3 regions of the Bacillus sp. MT94 genome follow, and region 1 is predicted to be linked to each of the others. Evidence: riboswitches for the same ligand, from Rfam matches in the RefSeq annotation. Region 1 holds a riboswitch; each other region holds the start of a gene.

Region 1 (7,164 bases):
AAATACATGTTTTACTTTTTCACCTGGAACGTTACTTCCTCCTCTTCCTTTTACATCTTCAATCATCATTGTAACAATCATGTCTGGCGCATTTGCATCGAAAGCTGCGAACCATCCCAGTTCTTTTCCGTCTGCTTCTTTCGACTCTTTCAGTTCTGCTGTGCCAGTTTTACCAGCAAGCGTTACACCATCAACCTTTGCAATTCTCCCTGCACCATCAGGGTCATTAATGACTTTGATTAATGCACTCTTTAATATCTCTTGATTCTTTTTAGAAACCACATTTTCTTTCCAATTCCCTGCTACTTTTGCTTCTTTTAAAAGATGTGGCGACGGAATATTCCCTTCATTCACAATCGGTGCATATGTTAATGCTAAATGAAGTGGCGTCATTAATACTTGTCCTTGTCCATAGCCCGTGTCTGCTAGTTGAATATCGTTTTTTATCCCATCTTTTGCAATGATTGAAATAGGAAATTCGTATTCGATTGGTAATTTTTCATGAAATCCGTACTTTTTAAATTCCTTTACATACTGATCTTTTCCCATTTTCAAAGCTTGTTGAGCAAAATAAATATTATCAGAGTACTTCATTGCCTTATCAAAATCAATTGGACTTGCATCCTTTACACGCGTTACATAGTAATTTCCCCAAGATGAATCTTTTGTCCACTTCAATCCTTGAATTTTAAATTCTTCCTTCGGATTTATTGTGTTTGTTTCCAAACCAATTGCACCTGTGATCGTTTTAAATACGGAACCTGGTACAAATGCTTGTGTAAAGCGATTCGTCATTGGTAGTTTCGAGTCGTTACTCCATGCTTCTCGTTGGGCTTTCGATGCTCCTCTAACTATTATATTTGGATTATAAGCAGGGCTACTTACAAGTGCGATTGTTTCACCTGTTTTAGGATTGACCGCTGCACTAGACCCTGCTTCAGTTTTCATCTCATTAAAGATTTTTTCTTGAATTGCAGCATCAATTGTTAACGTAACATTTTCTCCTTCTTTTGCTTCTTTTTTTGCTACGTTTTTAATCTCTTTCCCCTTCTCATCTTCTATAAATACGCGTCCACCCTTTTCACCACGCAATTTATTTTCTAACACTTTCTCTAAACCGGTCTTACCTACTAAATCATCTGCTTGATAACCTTGTTTTTGAAGTGATTTTAACTCCTCCGCATTCACCTTTCCGATATATCCAGTTAAGTGTGCCGCTGCTTCACCTAATGGATACGTACGAATATTTACTGGGCGAGATGAAACTCCTTCTAATTCAATATAATCATTCTGTCTGGTTCCCTCTTTTAAAATACCAATTGGTACAAAGGAGTCTGGTTTTATCCATTTTGCTGTGAGCTTTTGTTCGACCTCTTCTATAGACATATCAAGTAATTGTGCTACTATTTCTTTCGTTCGCACTGCTGTTTCGCCTAGTTTCTCTGGAATAATTCCAACCTCAGTTGCTTTACCATTCGTTGCAAGCCCTTTTCCATTGCGATCATATATTTCTCCGCGTTTTCCTTGCTCTATTTGCATACGTACTTTGTAATCTTTTTTCATACCTGGGAAGATGAAGTCTGGTGTCCAATCTGTTTTCCAAGACTCTTTATCTTTCACAAGTTTTGCTTCATGGATGAATGAAACTGGTCCTACATCCGTATCCATCTTAACTTCAAAAAGAAAAAGCTCTTTATCTTTCGTATTCTCTCCTTTCATTTTAACTTTTAAATTCTTAGCTCCAATCCCCTCATAGATTTTTTGATATTTTTCTGTAAATTCTTTTTTAGAAATCGATTTTTTGGCATGATCTGATAAATGATCATACATATTTGCAAACTTTTTATCATTCCATAAATTAATATATTCTTCAAATGCTTGTTTTGGCGGTTCGTTTTTATTACATCCTACCAACATAACTGCGAAACAAATGAAAAACAGCATCCATAATTTTTTCAATTCAATCTTCTCCCTTAGTTAAAAATGATGATTCCTTTCTTAATTTATTTAATAAAAAATGTTTTAACGCTTAATAGACAGTGAAAGTAAGGATATTGTTCCATATTTACAAAAAACTAAAAAAGAGTGATAAGAATTCCGTAAATTTGGAATCCTCATCACTCTCGTTTGATATTGTGCAAATCATGAATATGAAATAATAATTTCTAATTTTAAAAAATAATTTTAATTTTCCAACTAACGAGATAAAAATCATGTATTTGTTCTATTTTTAATAATTCATAAATTCGTTGAAATGTTCGCATCAAATTCATCTGATGTTTTGGTATCTATTTTTCTCCCATCAATTGTCATCTTTATTTTTTGTTTTTGGTTTGCTGTTACCACCCAAGCGTTCGGTAAATAACGATCTTCATGGGATAATGTAGACGGTGAATTTATAACCTTTCCTCCTAAATATAGCGTAGCAGAAGAACCTCCATCCATTGCCATTGCATTTATAGCGCCTTTTTCATATAGAATATCTTGACACTCTTTTAACGTAGCCCCTATACTATGCGTCTGTCTACCGTCAATAACTAGAAACATAATTGTACCATCTTCTTTTTGGGCCATAATACTTCTTGGAGCCGACCCCCAACCGCCGTCTCCTTCTGTAATCATTTTTTCTCCATTTACAATTAACTGTGGCATAAATCCAGCTGCGGAAACGACTTGTTTATCCAACAGTTGTTGGGTAGAATAATTTCCTGTTATCATTTGACCAAACTTTGTTAATCCCGTAATAATTGTAGGAGCATTTCTATCCATATTTGTATCAATAGCTTTCCCATTTTCTATCACAATTCCAGTAGCAACATTTCCTCCACCCCTTCCTGTTTCGTCAGCAAATCCACTTGCATTCACAGCAACAAGTGCATGATTACGTTTTGCCATTACGCTAATTTTTTCTCCCCTGTTAGCGCCCTGTGTTCCTTGATGGCTAACAAGTTTAACATTGAAGGGATTGCTAATAGTAACTAATTTTCCTTCAAAAAGAAAGCGACTATCTTTGTTACTTTTAATCGTTTCTACATCAATTTCTAATGGCTGATTTTTAAATTCTTCTAATCTTTTTCCTGCTATTTTTTTATAAATATGCTCATCACTATTTGACCATTTTGGATGATTAATTCTATCTTGCAATTTATCTAGTTCCTTTTGGGATAGGAATGTATACTTCGCATATTGTGGATGCTGAGAAGTTAGTATACTCCCAGCCATTGTTATGCGAAGCTCCCGGCCATAGCTAGTACCAAATAATATTCCTATGCCAATAAGCATGAAAATAGACAATAGAAGCAAAATTCGTTTGAAGATTTTTCTTAGATGTTTCATAGTTTTATCCTCCGGTATTAATTACATTCAATGAATCTTTTAAAATATTTTTTAATAAAGACAAAGGTGTTTGATTTCCTCATGCCTGAATTCCCCGCTATATTTTAGCAATTAGGGCAAAATACTTATTCCGAATTTCATTTTTTCAGTGTATATTTATAAATTTAATAACATTTTTGCAACCATGAAATAAATTACTAATCCTGTTCCGTCAACAAATGTTGTAATAAATGGACCTGAAACAACTGCAGGATCTAGTTTTAATTTTCTTAGAATCAAAGGTAAAACAGCTGCTACAAGAGAGGCCCAAATAACAATAAATAATAAAGTAATTGCTACAACTTGTGCAACTTCTGTTCCAACTCCTAACATATAAGCACGAGTGAGCCCAGCTATCCCAAGTGCAAGTCCAAGAAGCATACCTATTGCAAATTCCTTTTTCATTACACGGAAAATGTCTTTAAATTTCACCTCTCCAATACCAATTGCACGAGTAATTGTTGCTACAACCTGTGTTCCTGTATTCCCTCCAGTACCTACTAATAATGGAACAAAGAAAGCAAGGGCAACTACAGTTTCAATTTCGTCTTCAAAATACTTTAATACTGTACCTGTATATGCCTCAGCAACAAAAAGAAGTAATAACCATGGTAGACGTTTGAAGAAAATACTCCAAACGCTAGCTTCAAAGTAAGATTGATTCAACGGTTCACTTCCGCCTAACTTTTGAATATCTTCTGTAGCTTCTGCTTCCATAACATTCATTACGTCATCAAATGTTATAATACCAATCATTTTATTATTTACTGTTATCACAGGTATGGCTGCTAAATTATAATTTAGTAGCTTTTTTACAACTTCTTGCTGGTCAACTTCAGCATGTACTGAAATTACCTCTGGCATCATGATAGTAGATAATATCTCTTCATCTGCTGCTAGTAATAACTCATGTATGGAAACGATTCCCTCAAGATAACCATGACTATCAAGAACATAACTATAAGATATTGATTCTACATTTTCAGAATGTTCCCTAATGTACTTCAATGTCATTTTTACTGACCAATTTCCTCTAACTGCAACAAAATCACTTGTGACAAGACTTCCTGCCGTTTCAGGTTTGAAATTCATCAATTTTTTTACGTTATGTTTTGTAATTTTGTCTAGATACGCCATTAATTTAGCTTGTTTTTCAGGATGAACCGCTAGAAGTAAATCTACTAATTCATCAATCGGTTGTAAATTTAGTAACTTTTTAGCTTTGTTTTCAGATAAGTGAATTAAGATATTATATTTTTCTTCTGCACTCATATATTGAAGAATTTTAGAGCTTTTTAATACGGGAATCGTATTTAGCAATATGATTTGATCTTCAATTGAAAATCTTTTTACTTCTTGCGCAACATCATACGACGGAAGACGTAAAACTTTCTCTGCATCCAAATTATTTTTGGTTACAAGTAATTCTTTTAATAATTTCTTCATGTTAACTCCTCCTCATATTGCTAAGGGAGACTCTAGAGTTTCATGAGTGGTTTTGTTTTATTTTATCTGTCTAAAATTTTTTATTAGAGCAATAATAGTTACATTGCAATCAATTCATTATTTAGAATTACCTCCTTTTTGAATATAGACAAGATAAAAATAAATAACATTAAACAGAAAAACCTTTACTCAAAAAGGAGTAAAGGTTTTATCACAATACAAATAAATGATTATTAAGACAGCTCTGCCGAAATCACAGAGGTGCCTTTCTACCAAATCGTATACCACTCCCTCGTTGAGTTTTAGCACTGTATAGCATAGGTTTTTATAACCAGCTACATTAAGAAGGGCCTTAATCCGACCGTTCCTGTTGACCCATTGGCGTCTCTCGACATTTTTGGGCAGCAGCGTTTCTCTATACAGGAGCCTCACCTAACAAAGTTTATTGAATTACTTCAAAATTTAAACCAGAATTTAATATTTGTCAACTGACTTTCAATTTCATTCATAAAAAAATCTTTTATAGAAAATGAAATTATATTTTATTATAAATTTAAAATTCCCCTTAAAAAACATAGAATTCAAATAGATTTAATTCGAAGAAACGTAATAAAACATATGAAACTTATTGTTTTTAATCAAATTCCAACTTTATAACAAAAGATGAATAATTAGTCATTCTGTATATCAAAAGAACATTCACAAAAAAATCTTCTTTTATGATTAAAATCTTCTTTACTGTTTATCAAATTTATATGGTTAAACTACTTAATCAAACGATACACTACAAGTCAAAAATATGTACTTATACAGAATGATTACAGACATTTTTTCATATCATTTCTCAAAGAACTATAAAGCAATAAAACAAATAAAATTAGCAATATGGTTGCTTGACAAGCAAAAAAAATATATTTATGCTTGCTACACGAAACAAACACATAAAATTTATATTGCTTAACCTGTTAGGTGAGGCTCCTATGCAAACACAGGCTATTGCCCAAAAATGTCGAAAGACGCCAATGGGTAGAACAGGAATTGTCGGATTAAGGCTCTTCTTAAGATAGCTAAGTAATGAATTTTCATTACTTTACGTTGTATAGTGCCAAAGCTCTACTAGAGGGAAAAAAGCCTTATTTACTCATGCCATTTTGAATCCCTCTAGTTACATACTAGAGGGATTTTTGCGTAAAAAACAGGGAATAAGCGATAGAATCTTCCTAAACAAAAGTCATATTTAGTAATTGACGAGAACAAGATTCTATTCATTAGCAAATGTAATATTATGTTTTGTTTTAAATCAGGAGGATATTAAAATGAAAAAAATATTAAAACTCGATTATCTATTGCTCCTTCCTCTATTCATAACATGTACTTTAGGTATTATCATGATGTATAGTGCAAGCTCCATTGTCGCTGTCCAACATTACGGTTATAACAGTAGACATTTTGTTGATTCTCAATTAACAAAGCTACTTTTAGGAACAATAGGATTAATAATTTGTGCTTTACTCCCATATGAAATATGGAAAAAACGAATAGTCTCAATCTGTATTATGGTTGGGGGGATTTTTTTATTAATTATGGTTTTATGGAAAGGAAAAGTGGTAAATAATGCTCAATCATGGATCTTTGGAATACAGCCAGCTGAATTTCTTAAATTAGGAACAATCCTTGTAACAGCCCGTTTTTTTGCATTGCGACAAGAACAAGCTAAAAATAACTGGAGTGGTATCGGAAAACTTTTATTTTTTTTAGCTACAATTTTTTTTCTTATCTTTAAACAACCAAATTTAGGATCTGCACTTTTAATATTAGGTATAGGTTTTAGCATATTTCTTTGTTCAGGAATAAATATAAATCTACTAATCAAAAGAACTACCATCGGTTCTATTTTATGGTTACCTATTTTATATTATTTGATTCAATATAGTTTATCAGAAGTTCAAAAGACACGTATTACCACGATTTTCAATCCCTTTCTTGATGCGCAAGGAAATGGATACCAGCTTGTAAACTCTTTTATTGCCATGGGCTCTGGAGGAATCACTGGTCGTGGATTTGGAAATAGCATACAAAAAACAGGTTATCTTCCAGAACCACACACTGATTTTATAATGGCAATAGTTTCTGAAGAACTAGGATTTATTGGTGTATTTATTCTATTGGTTGGAGTTTTGACTATAGTACTTCGCTCCTTAAAAATTGCACAATTATGTGTAGATCCATTCGGCAGTTTTATAGCAATTGGTATAGGATGTATGATTGGTATGCAATCAGTTGTAAATTTAGGTGGTATTACGGGACTATTTCCTCTTACAGGTACTCCATTTCCATTTGTAA
Region 2 (7,164 bases), on a different contig from region 1:
GGATTAGATAATCCAAATGTTGTTTTTACAGCACATCATGAACATATAGAGGATTGGAATACCACTATGTATTTAAGTCAGCTATGCCATGTTGAAAATAAAGTAGTGCCAATGTCAGAACTTAGAATTACAAAGGATGCTCTAGTCGATAAAGATGGGGCGAAGATTGATGTTTTATATCGCCAAACATATCCGATAGAAGATTTAATTGAGGATCAAGATCCTGAAACAGGAGATTTGGTAGGTGTGGAACTGTTACAACTTGTAAAAGCCGGAAAGCTTTTTATAATAAATCCTTTGTCAGCATTTTTACTTCAGCCAAAATCAATTCAGTGTCTTATTTGGGGGTTAGCAGAAGAAGAGGTCTTTTATATAAATGAGGAACAACAGTGGATTAAAGAATATATGTTACCTACATATTTAGAACCAGATTTATTTTTAGGAAAAGGTTCTTTCGTTCAAAAACCTTCATTTGGGAGAGAAGGAGATACAATTACGATTCGCGATAAAGACGAAAATATTATGCTTCAAAATGCACACGAAACGTATAAAGCGTCACTGCCGATATTTCAAAAGTATACCGAACTGCCAGTCGTATCCTTGGAAACAGAAAAAGGGATCGAGAAACTGTCATATGTGTTTGGTTCGTTTTTAATTGCTGGAAAAGCGAGTAGTATCGGTATTCGTGCGGGAGAAAAGATTACAGGAAATGAATCGTACTATTTACCGGTAGGTATAAAAAGGAGGGGGAAAAATGATTAATTTTTTATTATATTTAGCAGTAACACTCGGCCTTTTATGTATAGGTCTGTTCTTGATGGAAGTGACAACGAAAGTAAAGGAATTTAAGTTAATGGCTCAAGGAAATAAGGCGGTAAGCTATGTGCTTGGAGGACGATTACTTGGGTTAGCTGTTGTTTTATATTCGACAGCAGCTAATTCAATTTCACTTCTTGATATGATTTCGTGGGGAGTAGTTGGGATTTTGGCTCAAATTATCGTCTTTTATTTAGCTGAGTGGCTTACACCACGCTTTAATATAAACAAAAGTCTCGAAGAAGATAATCAAGCAGTCGGTCTTTTTCTTATGTTTTTATCGCTTTCAATTGGGATTGTAATCGCTGGTTGTATAACTTATTAAAAACTTTACGTTTAAACGTAAAGTTTTTAATTTTATCCCGCTATTTGCCGGGCAGCCCGATTGGTGAGGGCTAATAATCAGTGGGGGATGAACAAAACCCCCACTGATTAAAGTTTCACTTTATATACGTTAGTTTGCCATACCTTTTGAAAAAATTGTAGGCTACGGTTGACATCTATTTTAAATAAGAGTAACATTTTCAATGTAATGAAAATAAGTCTCTGTTAGGTGAGGCTCCTGTATAGAGAAATGCTACTGCCCAAAAATGTCGAGAGACGCCAATGGGTCAACAGGAATGATCGAATTAAGGTTTTTCTTAACGTAGCTGGTAATGTACCTATGCTATACAGTGCTAAAACTCGGCGAGGGAGAGGTCCGTAGATTTCTAATTATATTAGAAATCGTTTATTTGTGTATGTAATGGCCACTACTCTCTTAAGGGTAGGGGTCTTTTTTGTTACCAAGCTATGAGTAATTTCATAGTATAAACTATAAAATTAAACGAGGAGGTGAGGAGCATGTCAAATTCTGACTCGGTTCCGTTACCCATATACTTCAAATCAAAAATATATGATGTAGGCAGGAAACGATTTGTTCCTCCCTCTATATTTATCACAATGTAGCGTTTATAAAGCGCTAGACACTTTCACAGTAAAGTGGATAAATTGAGAAACAAAGCGTTTCTTCCTATGTTGTAAAGGAGGAGACGATAATATGTTATATGCAAACAAAACTGTGGGTAACACGTCATATAAACTAAATAAAAAATCAATAAAAGAACAAACAATGCTCCAAAAAAATAAAGATTTATTAATTGAAATTGCAACAAGAGATGTAAAATCTGTATTTGCATATTTTAAAACAACAAGAGACGGACTATCAATGAAAGAGGCGCAAAAACGTATTCAAGTATATGGCCGAAATGAACTAACTTCAAAAAGAGCAATTCTTGCAGAAGTAATGATGAAGCTTGGTGGCATGATTCCAGGTTTTTCAAAACAACGTGTGTGTGATGAATTACAACGTGAAACGATTACTGTATCTAGAGTAGAATGTTCTAGTAGTACAGGGCTAAATAGTGAACTGAAAATGATGGAGATACCAGTGCAAGAACTTGTACCTGGAGATATGATTTTTCTTTCGGCTGGAGATGCTGTGCCAGCTGATGTACGTATTATTTATGCAGATGATTTATTAGTGAATGAGTCTGTGTTAACGGGAAACGAAGCGAGTATAGAGAAGTTTGAAAGCTGCTATCACCTTGAACGTAAACGATTTATTCCATTAAAACGGATGAAAGATTATAATCCACTTGAGCTTGAAAATGTATGTTTTAAAGGTTCACATATCGTTAGTGGAAGTGCAAAGGCTGTCGTTGTTTCTACTGGAAAAAATACGTATTCAGGCATATTGCATACTTGTTGTAGTAGAACGTCTTAATGTGTTAATGGTGCTAAATATACAAAAACAATGTATAATAGACAAAGTTGAGCAAAAACGTAGAATGGTAATCTATTTATATAACCTTACGTGATAACGTGAGGTTATTATTTTTTTAATAGGAGAGGAATTATGAAAAAAGTATTATTAGTTGATGGTATGGCACTATTATTTCGTGCTTTTTACGCAACAAGTGTCTACGGACAATTTATGAAACGACAAGATGGAACCCCTACGAATGGGATTCATGGTTATATGAAACACTTGTTAACAGCTACGCAAGCGATTGAACCAACACATATCGTTACATGCTGGGATATGGGAAGTACGACATTTAGAACAGAATCGTTCTCGAATTATAAAGCAAATCGTGCAGCGCCACCAGAAGAATTAATTCCTCAATTTGATTTAGTGCAAGAAATGACTGCGAAATTATCCATTCCAGTTATCGGTATGAAAGGCTACGAAGCGGACGATTGTATCGGTACGCTTGCAAAACAATACTGCAATGAAGCTGAAGTTTATATTTTAACTGGTGATACAGATTTACTTCAACTTGTTGATAAGAACGTTACAGTTATGCTTCTGCGTAAAGGAATTGGAAATTACGAATATTACACACCGGAGAAAATCATGGAAGAAAAAGGTGTAGAGCCGTGGCAAATCGTCCATGCAAAAGCTTTCATGGGAGATACAAGTGATAATTATCCAGGTGTAAAAGGTATCGGTGAAAAAACAGCGTATAAGCTTATTCAAGAGCACGGAACAGTATCCGCTGTACTAGAAAATGTAGAATCATTAACAAAAGCGCAGCGTACGAAGATTGAAAGTGATTTAGAGAACTTAAATATTTCGTTGCAATTAGCACAAATTCACTGTGAAGTTCCAATTTCATGTTTACTAGAAGAGGGATTACACACAATGGATGAAGAAAAACTTAGATTTGTTTGTGAAGAAATGAATTGGGGAAGACCTGAAATATTAATAAATATGCTATAAATAGTTTGGAAAGAGGGATGTTGCATAAGTCGAACTTTGACTTGGTGACACCTTCTTTTTGTTTTTGTAAACAGTATTATAGTAAATAAAATTATGTCGAACCCAATTTTAAATATATAAATGTTTCGACAAGATATAATGATAAAAGTTGATGGAAATAGTAATTTTTATAATGAAGTGAATTAATTTTAACATAGTTTTAGAGAGTCTTTTTTTCGTGTTCACAAAGTTGTCAGAAAATAAACGGAATTTTCATATGAAGTTCAAATAGAATTCACAACAATCAATTATTATAAGGACACACAGATAATTCTTTATCTTTTATATAAACCATCCCCCAAGGAGGACAATGAAAATGAGAAAAAAAGTGAGAAAATCTTTTAAACAATTATTAATTGAAAATAAACAATCACTATTAAATAATAAAGAAAATATGAAAGAAATTGAAGAGAGAATTGAGAAACGACATGTAGCATATAGTGATGCCAGTAATTAAATAAAATAAAAAAGATAGCCTATATAGGCTATCTTTTTTATTTTATTTTGAAAAAACGCTATTCATCTCTTTAATTTATGTAAATATGCAAGATATTTTTATAGTGTTTTTCTATCAATATTACTCATTTTTCGAGGTTGAAATTGGTATATACCAATTTTTGAGATTCGCTATTCATAATATTACAAAAAATGTTACAATACACTCAAATTTATACTATAAACTCATTTTAATATGAAAAATTGGAATGAAAAGAAAGGAGAGGAATATGAATAAAGATGTCGCTTTGAAATGATTATTATCATTTCATTAGGAGTTGATGTAAAAAGATGAAGAGATACGAAGAATTGGATTCTATAAGAGGGATTTCTTCATTAATAGTAATGATCGGTCATCATTTAATGATTTTTTCAGCATTTCAAAATTACAGCTATGAAGATAATAAACCATTTGTTGTGTATCTATTAAAAGAAACGCCTGCTCGTCTTATTTTTAGTAGTGGTAACGAATCTGTTATTATCTTTTTTGTTTTGAGCGGATTTGTTTTGTATGAATCTATTCAAAAAACCTATAGTAGCTATGGGTCATACCTTTTAAAACGTATATGCAGAATATATATTCCCTATATTGTGGCAATAATTATAGCTATTATATGCCAAGCTACAATTAGTGAATATGGTATTTCTTATTTAAGTGAATGGTTTAATCGCTCATGGACGATTGAAAGTTCTCCAAGCTTAATAGCGCAACATATTTTATTGGTTGGGAAATATAATACAGATGCATATAACGGTGTGATTTGGTCACTTGTCCATGAAATGCGAATATCAATAATTTTTCCGTTAATTTTGATGATTTGTTTACGAAAAACGTTAAGGTGTTCATTACCATTATTGTTTAGTTTTAGTATATGTTCTGTCGTAATATTATTTTTGTTTCGCTCGGGCTTAACATTAACAAGCTATGCATTAACGTTGCATTATACAGTGCTGTTTTTATTGGGGGCACTAGTTGCGAAGTATAAAAATAATTTAATAGTTTTTTATAGTAATTGTACTAAAAATACGAAAATTGCATGGTTTTTATTTGCGATTTTACTTTTTATGTATGAAGGACTTATTGGAGAAATGAAAGTACTCAATAATTTTATATTTCGAGACTACGTAGTGGCGATAAGTGCAAGTCTATTTGTCATATTAAGTTTGTCAATATCAACTTTGTCATCCTTGCTACGCAATAAATACTTGTTATATTTGGGTAAGATTTCTTACAGTCTTTATTTATACCATATTATATCGTTGTTTTCCCTTATATACATGCTCCATGAAATATTACCGTTGCCTATTATTTTAATTTTTTCACTTATATTTTCGTTTATATTTGCAATACTTTCGTATATATATGTAGAAAAATTTGCATTCAGAGTCGGAAAGTATGTAACAAAACAAGTGGATAGAAAGAAGAGAGGGGTATCTGTAAAGAGTGACTCGCAGGATGTTATTCAGAAAAGGACGGTGAAATAATTGAAGCAAGAAATGAGTATAAAAGATTTTCAACAATTATTGAAAAGAAGATTCGTAACGATTATTTTAACGATGTGTTGTTTAACCGCTTCTTTAGTTCTTATCTCTATGTATGTTTTAAAGCCGTCATATCAATATTCAACGCAAATTCTTGTTGGGAATTTAGATGAGTTTAATAAGGAAAATTCAACAAATAAAACACAAGAAAATAAGCAACTAGTAACATCGTATGTCGATATTTTAAAAAGCCCATTAATTATTTCAACAGTTAAAAAAACTTTGAAATTAGAGCAATCAAGTTATGAATTAGCACAAAAAATCTCGGTAGTGAATACGGACAACTCACAAATTGTAACTGTTACAGTAAAAGATTCCAATCCGAAAGTCGTGAAAGACATTGTAAAGACATTGGCAGAGCAATCACAAAAAAGTTTTCAACAGTACACAAATGTACAAGGTGTGAAAGTGTTGACGGATCCTGAGTTACAGGAACAGGCTGAAAAATTGTTTCCGAAATTTCAACTGATCATTCCTATTTCTTTAATTGTTAGTTTTTTTGTTGGGATAGGTTTAGCTGTATTTCGAGATTATTTTGATGAACGTATATACACGGAACAAGATTTAGAGAAAATAACAACAGTTTCTGTTATTGGTTACATAAATATGAAACCGAATAGAAAAAAGAAACCTACAGAGGTTGATAAACAATCATCTTTATATCGAGGTGAACATGTCGATGTTTAGGACAAAGAAACGGCTGCCATTCGATCTGCATGATGATCTGATGAAAGAGCAGTTTTATACGGTGTATCACGAGTTAAAAAAATCTGGAAAACAACTGTTCACAGTTAGTTCAACGAAGGACAGAGGTGTTGTTGCCTCACTTATAGTAAATATGGGTCTAGTGTTTGCAGAAATGAAGAAAAAGGTGTTACTTATTGATGTGAATTTTTCTGACCCTAAATTACATGTATTATTACAAAGTGATCACATGATAACCGTAAACGATATAATAAGCTCTTTCCCCTGTAATTATGAATCTTTTTCTAGTAATTTGTCTAAATACTTATATTGTATTCCTGCAAAAAAAACAGTACACACAGGGACGCCCTTAGTTGCTATGGATGAATTTGATAATGCGATTGCTAAGTGGAAAGAAGATTTTGATTACATTTTCTTTTATTCTTCTGAAGTATTTGATCTTCCTGCTACGCACATTATTGCAGAGAAATGCGATGGAGTGGTCTTAGCAGTTAAAAAGCGAAAAGATTCACTACGTACAGTGCAAAAAGTAATAGCGGATATAAATAGGAAAGAATGTGAATTAATAGGTATAATTTTATATTCTTGAATGTGGGGGTAACGATCCATGATTCGTGAAACAAATCAAGCCAAGTTGTATACGATTCCGGCTCAAGAAAAGCCTAGCATATTGAATCGAAGTGTAAAACGCTTGTTTGATATTATATTTTCAATCATATTGTTACTATTAACGATACCAATTATGTTGTTCTTTTGTATTATGATTACTTTAGAAACATCAGGGGCTCCAATTTACTTTCAAG
Region 3 (7,164 bases), on a different contig from region 1:
CACAGGCAACGGAACGATCACATAATCTTGGAAAAACATTAGAACAACTAACAAAAGAAAAATAAAAAAAGGAGCTCAAGTTTATTTGAGCTCCTTTTTCTATAATTACACTTAGTTATTGTTCTTCCCAAAAATCTCTTCTTGCAGGCGACGACCAGTCGGCGTTGCTGCAAGTCCACCTTCCGCTGTTTCACGAAGTGCTACTGGCATCGTTTGTCCGATTCTAAACATTGCCTCAATTACTTCATCACATGGAATTGTACTCGTTACACCAGCTAATGCTAAATCTGCTGAAATCATCGCATTTGCAGCTCCTGCTGCATTACGTTTTACACAAGGTACTTCTACAAGTCCTGCAACAGGATCACACACTAAACCAAGCATGTTCTTTAATGAAATTGCCATCGCTGTAGCTGCTTGATCTTGTGTTCCACCAGCCATCTCAACTGCAGCTGCAGCCGCCATTCCACTTGCTGAACCAACTTCAGCTTGGCATCCTCCTGCAGCACCAGAAATACAAGCATTATTCGCAACAACCATACCGAAAGCTCCTGCTGTAAATAAGAATTCAATCATTTCTTCACGTGTAGGCTGCAATTTTTCTCTTAGCGCAAATAGTACACCTGGCACTGTTCCAGCAGACCCTGCTGTTGGTGTTGCACAAATAATTCCCATCGCTGCGTTTACTTCATTTGTTGCAACAGCTTTGCTTACTGCATCCAAAATCGTATCTCCAGATAAGCCTTTTCCACTCTTCATATACGCTTGAACTTTTACAGCATCTCCACCAGTTAAACCAGTTGGTGATTTCACGCCGCGAATACCACGTTCTACTGCTTGTTCCATCACGACTAAGTTCTTTTCCATACCAGCAATTACTTCTTCACGTGAAATACTTCTTGTTTCCATTTCACATTGAATCATAATTTCTGCGATTTTTACATTTTGTTCTTTAGCTTGCGCCACTAGTTCCGCTGCGTTCCGAAACATGGTGTGTCCCCCCTGCAATTAATCCATAATAGTTACTTGACAAATATTTTGTTGCGCTTTTATTTCTTCAATCACTTCATCTGCTAATAATTCATCTGTTTCAATAACCATAAGCGCTCTTCTTCCTTTTTCTTTACGAGAAACACTCATTGTACTAATGTTAATCTCGTTTGTAGCAAGGATTGAAGCTACTGCTGCAATAGCACCAAAGCGATCGTTATTTACAATAAGTAGTGCTGGACTTGTGCCTGATAATTGAAGATCGAATCCGTTTAATTCTACAACTTCAATTTTACCGCCACCAATTGAGCAAGCAACAACTTCAATTTCTTCTTCACCTTTATACAAACGAATTTTCGCTGTATTTGGGTGAGGTGCATTGGCATCTTCTTCAATGAATTCCACTTCAATTCCGCGCTCTTTTGCTATTTCTAGCGCCTCTGGAATACGTAAGTCATCTGTTTCAAATCCTAATATTCCACCGATTAGTGCTACATCCGTACCATGCCCTCGATACGTCTTTGCAAATGATCCATATAACGAAATGCTTACTCTTTCTGGTTCATGACGAAACAGCTGGCGAGCAACTTGCCCCATTCTTGCCGCGCCTGCTGTATGTGAACTTGATGGTCCAATCATAACTGGACCGATAATATCAAATACTGAGCGATACTTCATCATAACTCCCCCTAAACCTCTATGCAAAAATTTATTCTACTATTCTATTAACCTGCTACATCTGTCGCTTTTCCAGTTGTACCACGAATTTGTTCTGCTGTATGAATTGGATAATTTTTAAATAAAAGTAATCCAATATAACCTGAAATAATACCAGTTATAATAATACATAAGAATCTTAGCATTATTTTCATTAAAAAATGATATAAGATAATCCACAATAAAGTCTGGTAGCAATCCAAAGTTTAACACAGAAGCCATTGCAAGGATAGCATAAACAAGCGATATCTTTCCTATTATAATTCTCATGTTACTCTCTCATGGTTTAGTCAACTTCACTTGTTACGATAATAACTAAAAAGCATGTGACTTATCATAAATTATAATCTGCCCTCATTATAGCTTGTTTTTTATAAAACGCTTACTTTTGTTGAATTTTAAAAGTTCTGAATAAAAGTCCATTCCTGCTATTTGTATCACTTGTATGTCATCTGACTTATATAACAGTTTTTCTAAATAATCATTATTTCGTATTTTTATCGTATATATTCAAACCATTCTAATTTTCTGTATCATCCAAGTATAAGTATAAAATAATAACAGTTTTATTTTTAAATTTTTTTAGACATAAAAAAATGGTAACCCATCGTTACCATTTTTTACAAAATTATTATTTTTCTACTGGGAATGATTTCAAATCTGTCGCTATTTCTGTATTAGCAAACAACTCTCTTGCCTCTTTCAATAATTCCTTATATGTATCTCCTTGATAGCGAGAACTAATGTGAGTTAAGATTAATCGCTTCGCATTTGCCTGAAGTGCAATGCTCGCAGCTTGCTTAGATGTGGAATGAAAATAATCATGCGCTTGTTGCTCATCTTCTGCTGCGAAAGTCGCTTCATGGACAAGTACATCTGCATCTTGCGCAAGCTCCCTACTCGCTTCGCAATATCGCGTATCACCTAAGATAGTAATAATTCTTCCTTTTTGAGGTGGGCCGATAAACTCATTTCCATTTAATATCGTGCCATCCTCTAATTCAACTACTTCTCCATCCTTTAAACGTTTAAAGATTGGACCTGGTTTCACACCCATCTCAAGCAACTTATTAACTAAAAGAGCACCTTGTATATCTTTCTCTACAATACGATATCCAAAACATTCTATACCGTGTGACAATCTTTTCGTTTCTACATAAAATTCATTATCTTCAAATACGGTACCTTCTTCTGTTATCTCCACAACTTCAAGTGGATATTTCACATGTGTCGTACTTACCGATAATGCCACTTCAATAAATTGTTTAATTCCTTTCGGTCCATACACCGTTAAAGGCGTAGTTCCTCCTTGAAATGAACGGCTACCTAATAAACCAGGCAATCCAAAAATATGATCGCCATGTAAATGCGTAATAAATATTTTTTCAATGCGGCGCGGACGTACAGATGTATGTAATATTTGATGTTGCGTGGCCTCGCCACAATCAAATAACCAAGTTTGTCCTCGTTCTTCTAACAATTGTAAAGCAATTGCTGAAACGTTCCTTCCTTTTGAAGGAACACCTGCACCAGTTCCTAAAAATACAAATTCCACTTTCTTTCCTCCAGCTCTAAATATACTCTATCTCTCATCTTACGGAATGTTATTTCAAATGGCAAATTGAATTTACATAACCAATCATCTAGACAACTATATAGCACGAACGTTATACTCAAAAAATTTAGCGATCGTTCGTGTTTTGTGTTAAAATGATTATACTACATTTTAAGGGAGCGTTTTATTATGAAAGAAGTATTTCGTTTACAAACTGATTTTTCATCTTCATTTGATCGCTGGGTAAGTTCTTTCGTGTCTGATCACCCAGCACAATTAGAATGGACAACTTTAAAGGAATTAATCCATGAATATACAACATCACATACAAATGATACGTTACCAGCATATATTTCTTCAGCTTTAACATATTACGCCCAACGCGTTTCAACTACAAACAGTTCAGAGATTGTTATTTTTGAAAACCCTACAATCTCGTAATCTATAATAAAAAAGCACTGGTTACAGTGCTTTTTTATTTATACTTATTTAGCAAATGATTATATTCCGTCCAAAAGTCTGTATACATACTTTGATCAAACTCATCTAAAATTATCTTTTCATTTGATTTATTGAATAATTCTTTTGCTTGTAGTGCAAAAGAAAGAATTTGTTTTCTATATTCATTTTCATTTACTTCTATATGAAGCCCTTCATAGTATATAGCCTTTTGATCAGTAGAAATAACTTTGACAAAATCCTTTAAAACCACATTTTCACCTATATGGTTTATAGTCCAATGAATTGAAATTGGGCATCCTAACATGAGCATAGTGCCACATCCATGCAAAATAAGCCCCTCTTCATTTTCAATATCACAAATATATTCTTTATCTAAAGTTCGTAACAGAGCTAAAGCTGATTCACTTATTCCCCATTCCTCATCCATACCTGTTTGTGTAATAATCGTTCCATCCACATTTAAATAAATTTCCCCGTGAGAACATAAATCTTCCTGCTCATTAAACAACCACTTTTGATTCTCAATATTTATAATAAAATTTTGTGGTACCATTACAAATTCCCCTTTTATAAAAATATTTATTTTCCACATTATTTATAATTAATATCATGTATTTCATCCCATATATCTATTATAAATCCATTTAATATTTTAAAAACACAGATAAAAAAGATATTGACACTACGATTTTACAGTGCTAACATTCAACATGTAATTGAATATGGTCTCTGTTAGGTGAGGCTCCTGTATAGAGAAACGCTGCTGCCCAAAAATGTCGAGAGACGCCAATGGGTCAACAGGAAAGGTCGGAATGAAGGCCTTTTTTAACGTAGCTGGTTTCAGTACCTATGCTATACAGTGCTAAAACTCAACGAGGGAGAGGTGCATGTATTTTGTCATACACAAAAACTGTTTTTATTTATGTCTACTAGCAGTCTTTGTTGTGGACTCTTTTAACTGCGAATTCAGACCTTTACTCGTTTTGAGTAAAGGTCTTTTTACGTCTATATGCACCTTACTATGAAACAAACATAGCATATTCAGAAACTACTAAATTGTACGGAGGTGAGGAACAGTTGGCAATTGATGATTCGGCCCAGATACCCATACGTTTTACATTCATATTTCATCATGTAGGTAGGAAAGAAACTGTTCCTCACCATTTCAAATAGTTAGTTAGGTAACAGATTGTTTCCTCCTTCATGACAGAGGAGGAACTACCGATGTTTAATTTACAAAGACAAGAAACAAAGCATGCTTATGAGCAAGATAGCATGAAAACAAATAACGAATTATTAGTGGAGGTTGCAACACAAGATGTAATCTCTGCGTTAAAACTTCTAGAAACAACACAAGATGGATTATCTAAACAAGAAGTGGCTCGTAGACTTTCTTTATACGGTCCGAACGAAATAGCTCATAATAAAATGGCGCCGTGGTACATTCAATTTCTGCTGGCATTTAAAAATCCATTTATTTTCGTTTTATTAGCTCTTGGAGCACTTTCCTTTTTCACAGATGACATACAAGGAACAATTGTCGTATCTGCAATGGTACTACTTAGTGCAACGATTCGGTTTTCCCAAGAATTTCGTTCTCAAAAAGCTGCCGATAAGTTAAAGGCTATGGTTCGAACAACTGCGAGCGTATTTAGAATAAATGGATTTGTACATGAAACAAAAAATGTAACGAATTTAAATCGAAATTACACAACAGAAATTCCAATTGAAGAGCTTGTACCTGGCGATATTATTTCCCTTTCAGCTGGTGATATCGTTCCAGCTGATGTGCGTGTTGTATCCGCTAAAGATTTATTTGTTAATCAATCTTCTTTGACAGGGGAAGCACTTCCTATAGAAAAATACGAACACTGCTACCATACAGAAAATAAGCATATCTTACCGAAAAACATGAAAAAAAATTACAATCCACTCGATATGGAAAACCTTTGCTTCATGGGAACAAATATTGTAAGTGGTAGCGCAAAAGCTGTTGTCATCTCAACAAGTACCGATACGTATTTCGGCTCTTTAGCAAATAAGGTAATCGGAAAGCGTGTAGAAACAAGCTTTGATAAAGGTGTAAACAAAGTAAGCTGGCTCTTAATTACATTCATGCTTATTATGGCGCCTATCGTCCTTCTCATTAACGGATTCACAAAGGGAGATTGGCAAGAAGCTTTCTTCTTCGCTATTGCCGTTGCTGTTGGTCTTACACCTGAAATGTTACCAATGATTGTAACTGCTAATTTAGCTAAAGGTGCCGTTAACATGTCTAAACAAAAAGTAATTGTAAAACAGCTAAATTCTATTCAAAACTTAGGTGCTATGAACATTCTTTGTACAGATAAAACCGGAACTTTAACAGAAGATAAAGTTGTCCTTGTTCGTCACTTAGATTCTAGTGGAAATAAATGCAATCGTGTCTTGCAATTTGCCTATTTAAATAGTTTCTATCAAACTGGATTGAAAAACTTAATAGATAAAGCTGTTATTAAGCATACAGAGGAAAACAATACATTTGACCCATCAGCTTTTCAAAAGCTAGATGAAATTCCATTCGATTTCGCCCGCCGGCGTATGTCAGTCATCGTAAAAGATATTTCAGGTGAACATACAATGGTTTGTAAAGGTGCCGTAGAAGAAATTTTATCAATTTGCAACTACACTGAAGTGGATAAAAAAATCGTTACACTCACTGAGGAAATACGCTCAAATGTCAAAAAACTAAGCGAGACATTGAATAGTGAAGGTATGCGGGTTATTGCTGTGGCTTATAAAAAAGATAGAAACATAAATGATAAAGAGTACGCAGTAAAAGACGAAACTGATATGATTCTCGCTGGATATATCGGCTTTTTAGATCCACCGAAACCATCTGCAGCAGCTGCAATTCAAGCATTACAAAAGCATGGTGTACAAGTAAAAATTTTAACTGGCGATAACGAAATTGTTACACGAAAAGTTTGTAAAGAAGTTGGATTAGATATCGGCGAACCAATCCTCGGTTACGAGATTGATTCTTTACCAGATAAAGCATTAGCAAAACTTGCTGAAGAAACGACTGTATTTGCGAAGCTTAATCCAATGCAAAAATCTCGCATTATACACGCATTACAAGGAAACAGACACACTGTAGGTTACATGGGAGACGGCATTAACGATGCTGTAGCATTACGTGAAGCTGATGTCGGAATATCTGTTGATACTGCTACTGATATTGCGAAAGAAGCTTCTGATATTATTCTACTCGAAAAAAGTTTAACTATATTAGAAGCCGGGATTGTAGAAGGACGTACTACATTCGGAAATATTTTAAAATATATTAAGATGACAGCTAGCTCTAACTTCGGTAATGTGTTTAGCGTGTTAGTAGCAAGTGCTTTCATTCCTTTTTTACCGATGCTTGCCATTCATCTTTTAATTCAAAACTTACTTTA

Evidence for each region. Region 1 has a riboswitch for magnesium ahead of mgtE (magnesium transporter). Riboswitches for the same ligand answer to the same signal wherever they lie in the genome.
Region 2: another riboswitch for magnesium. It lies ahead of AC1Q51_RS21585 (P-type ATPase actuator domain-containing protein); the one in region 1 lies ahead of mgtE (magnesium transporter).
Region 3: another riboswitch for magnesium. It lies ahead of mgtA (magnesium-translocating P-type ATPase); the one in region 1 lies ahead of mgtE (magnesium transporter).

Annotation. Positions count from the first base shown of each region.
Region 1 covers NZ_JBXAEZ010000001.1:818,710-825,873, reverse strand. Annotated here, with positions in the region: gene AC1Q51_RS03915 (penicillin-binding transpeptidase domain-containing protein) at 1-1,959, opposite strand, end outside; gene AC1Q51_RS03910 (phosphodiester glycosidase family protein) at 2,239-3,336, opposite strand; gene mgtE (magnesium transporter) at 3,493-4,821, opposite strand; M-box (ykoK) riboswitch at 5,103-5,268, opposite strand; M-box (ykoK) riboswitch at 5,776-5,952, shown strand; gene AC1Q51_RS03900 (FtsW/RodA/SpoVE family cell cycle protein) at 6,138-7,164, shown strand, end outside.
Region 2 covers NZ_JBXAEZ010000006.1:107,047-114,210, forward strand. Annotated here, with positions in the region: gene AC1Q51_RS21575 (glutathionylspermidine synthase family protein) at 1-762, shown strand, start outside; gene AC1Q51_RS21580 (DUF350 domain-containing protein) at 755-1,141, shown strand; M-box (ykoK) riboswitch at 1,355-1,520, shown strand; gene AC1Q51_RS21585 (P-type ATPase actuator domain-containing protein) at 1,856-2,581, shown strand; gene AC1Q51_RS21590 (5'-3' exonuclease) at 2,714-3,580, shown strand; gene AC1Q51_RS21595 (FbpB family small basic protein) at 3,936-4,076, shown strand; gene AC1Q51_RS21600 (acyltransferase family protein) at 4,406-5,599, shown strand; gene AC1Q51_RS21605 (YveK family protein) at 5,600-6,343, shown strand; gene AC1Q51_RS21610 (CpsD/CapB family tyrosine-protein kinase) at 6,330-6,950, shown strand; gene AC1Q51_RS21615 (sugar transferase) at 6,969-7,164, shown strand, end outside.
Region 3 covers NZ_JBXAEZ010000002.1:443,274-450,437, forward strand. Annotated here, with positions in the region: gene proI (pyrroline-5-carboxylate reductase ProI) at 1-65, shown strand, start outside; gene sdaAA (L-serine ammonia-lyase, iron-sulfur-dependent, subunit alpha) at 112-990, opposite strand; gene sdaAB (L-serine ammonia-lyase, iron-sulfur-dependent subunit beta) at 1,009-1,668, opposite strand; gene AC1Q51_RS07960 (hypothetical protein) at 1,716-1,862, opposite strand; gene rnz (ribonuclease Z) at 2,339-3,262, opposite strand; gene AC1Q51_RS07970 (DUF3932 family protein) at 3,452-3,703, shown strand; gene AC1Q51_RS07975 (hypothetical protein) at 3,738-4,277, opposite strand; M-box (ykoK) riboswitch at 4,446-4,613, shown strand; gene mgtA (magnesium-translocating P-type ATPase) at 4,949-7,164, shown strand, end outside.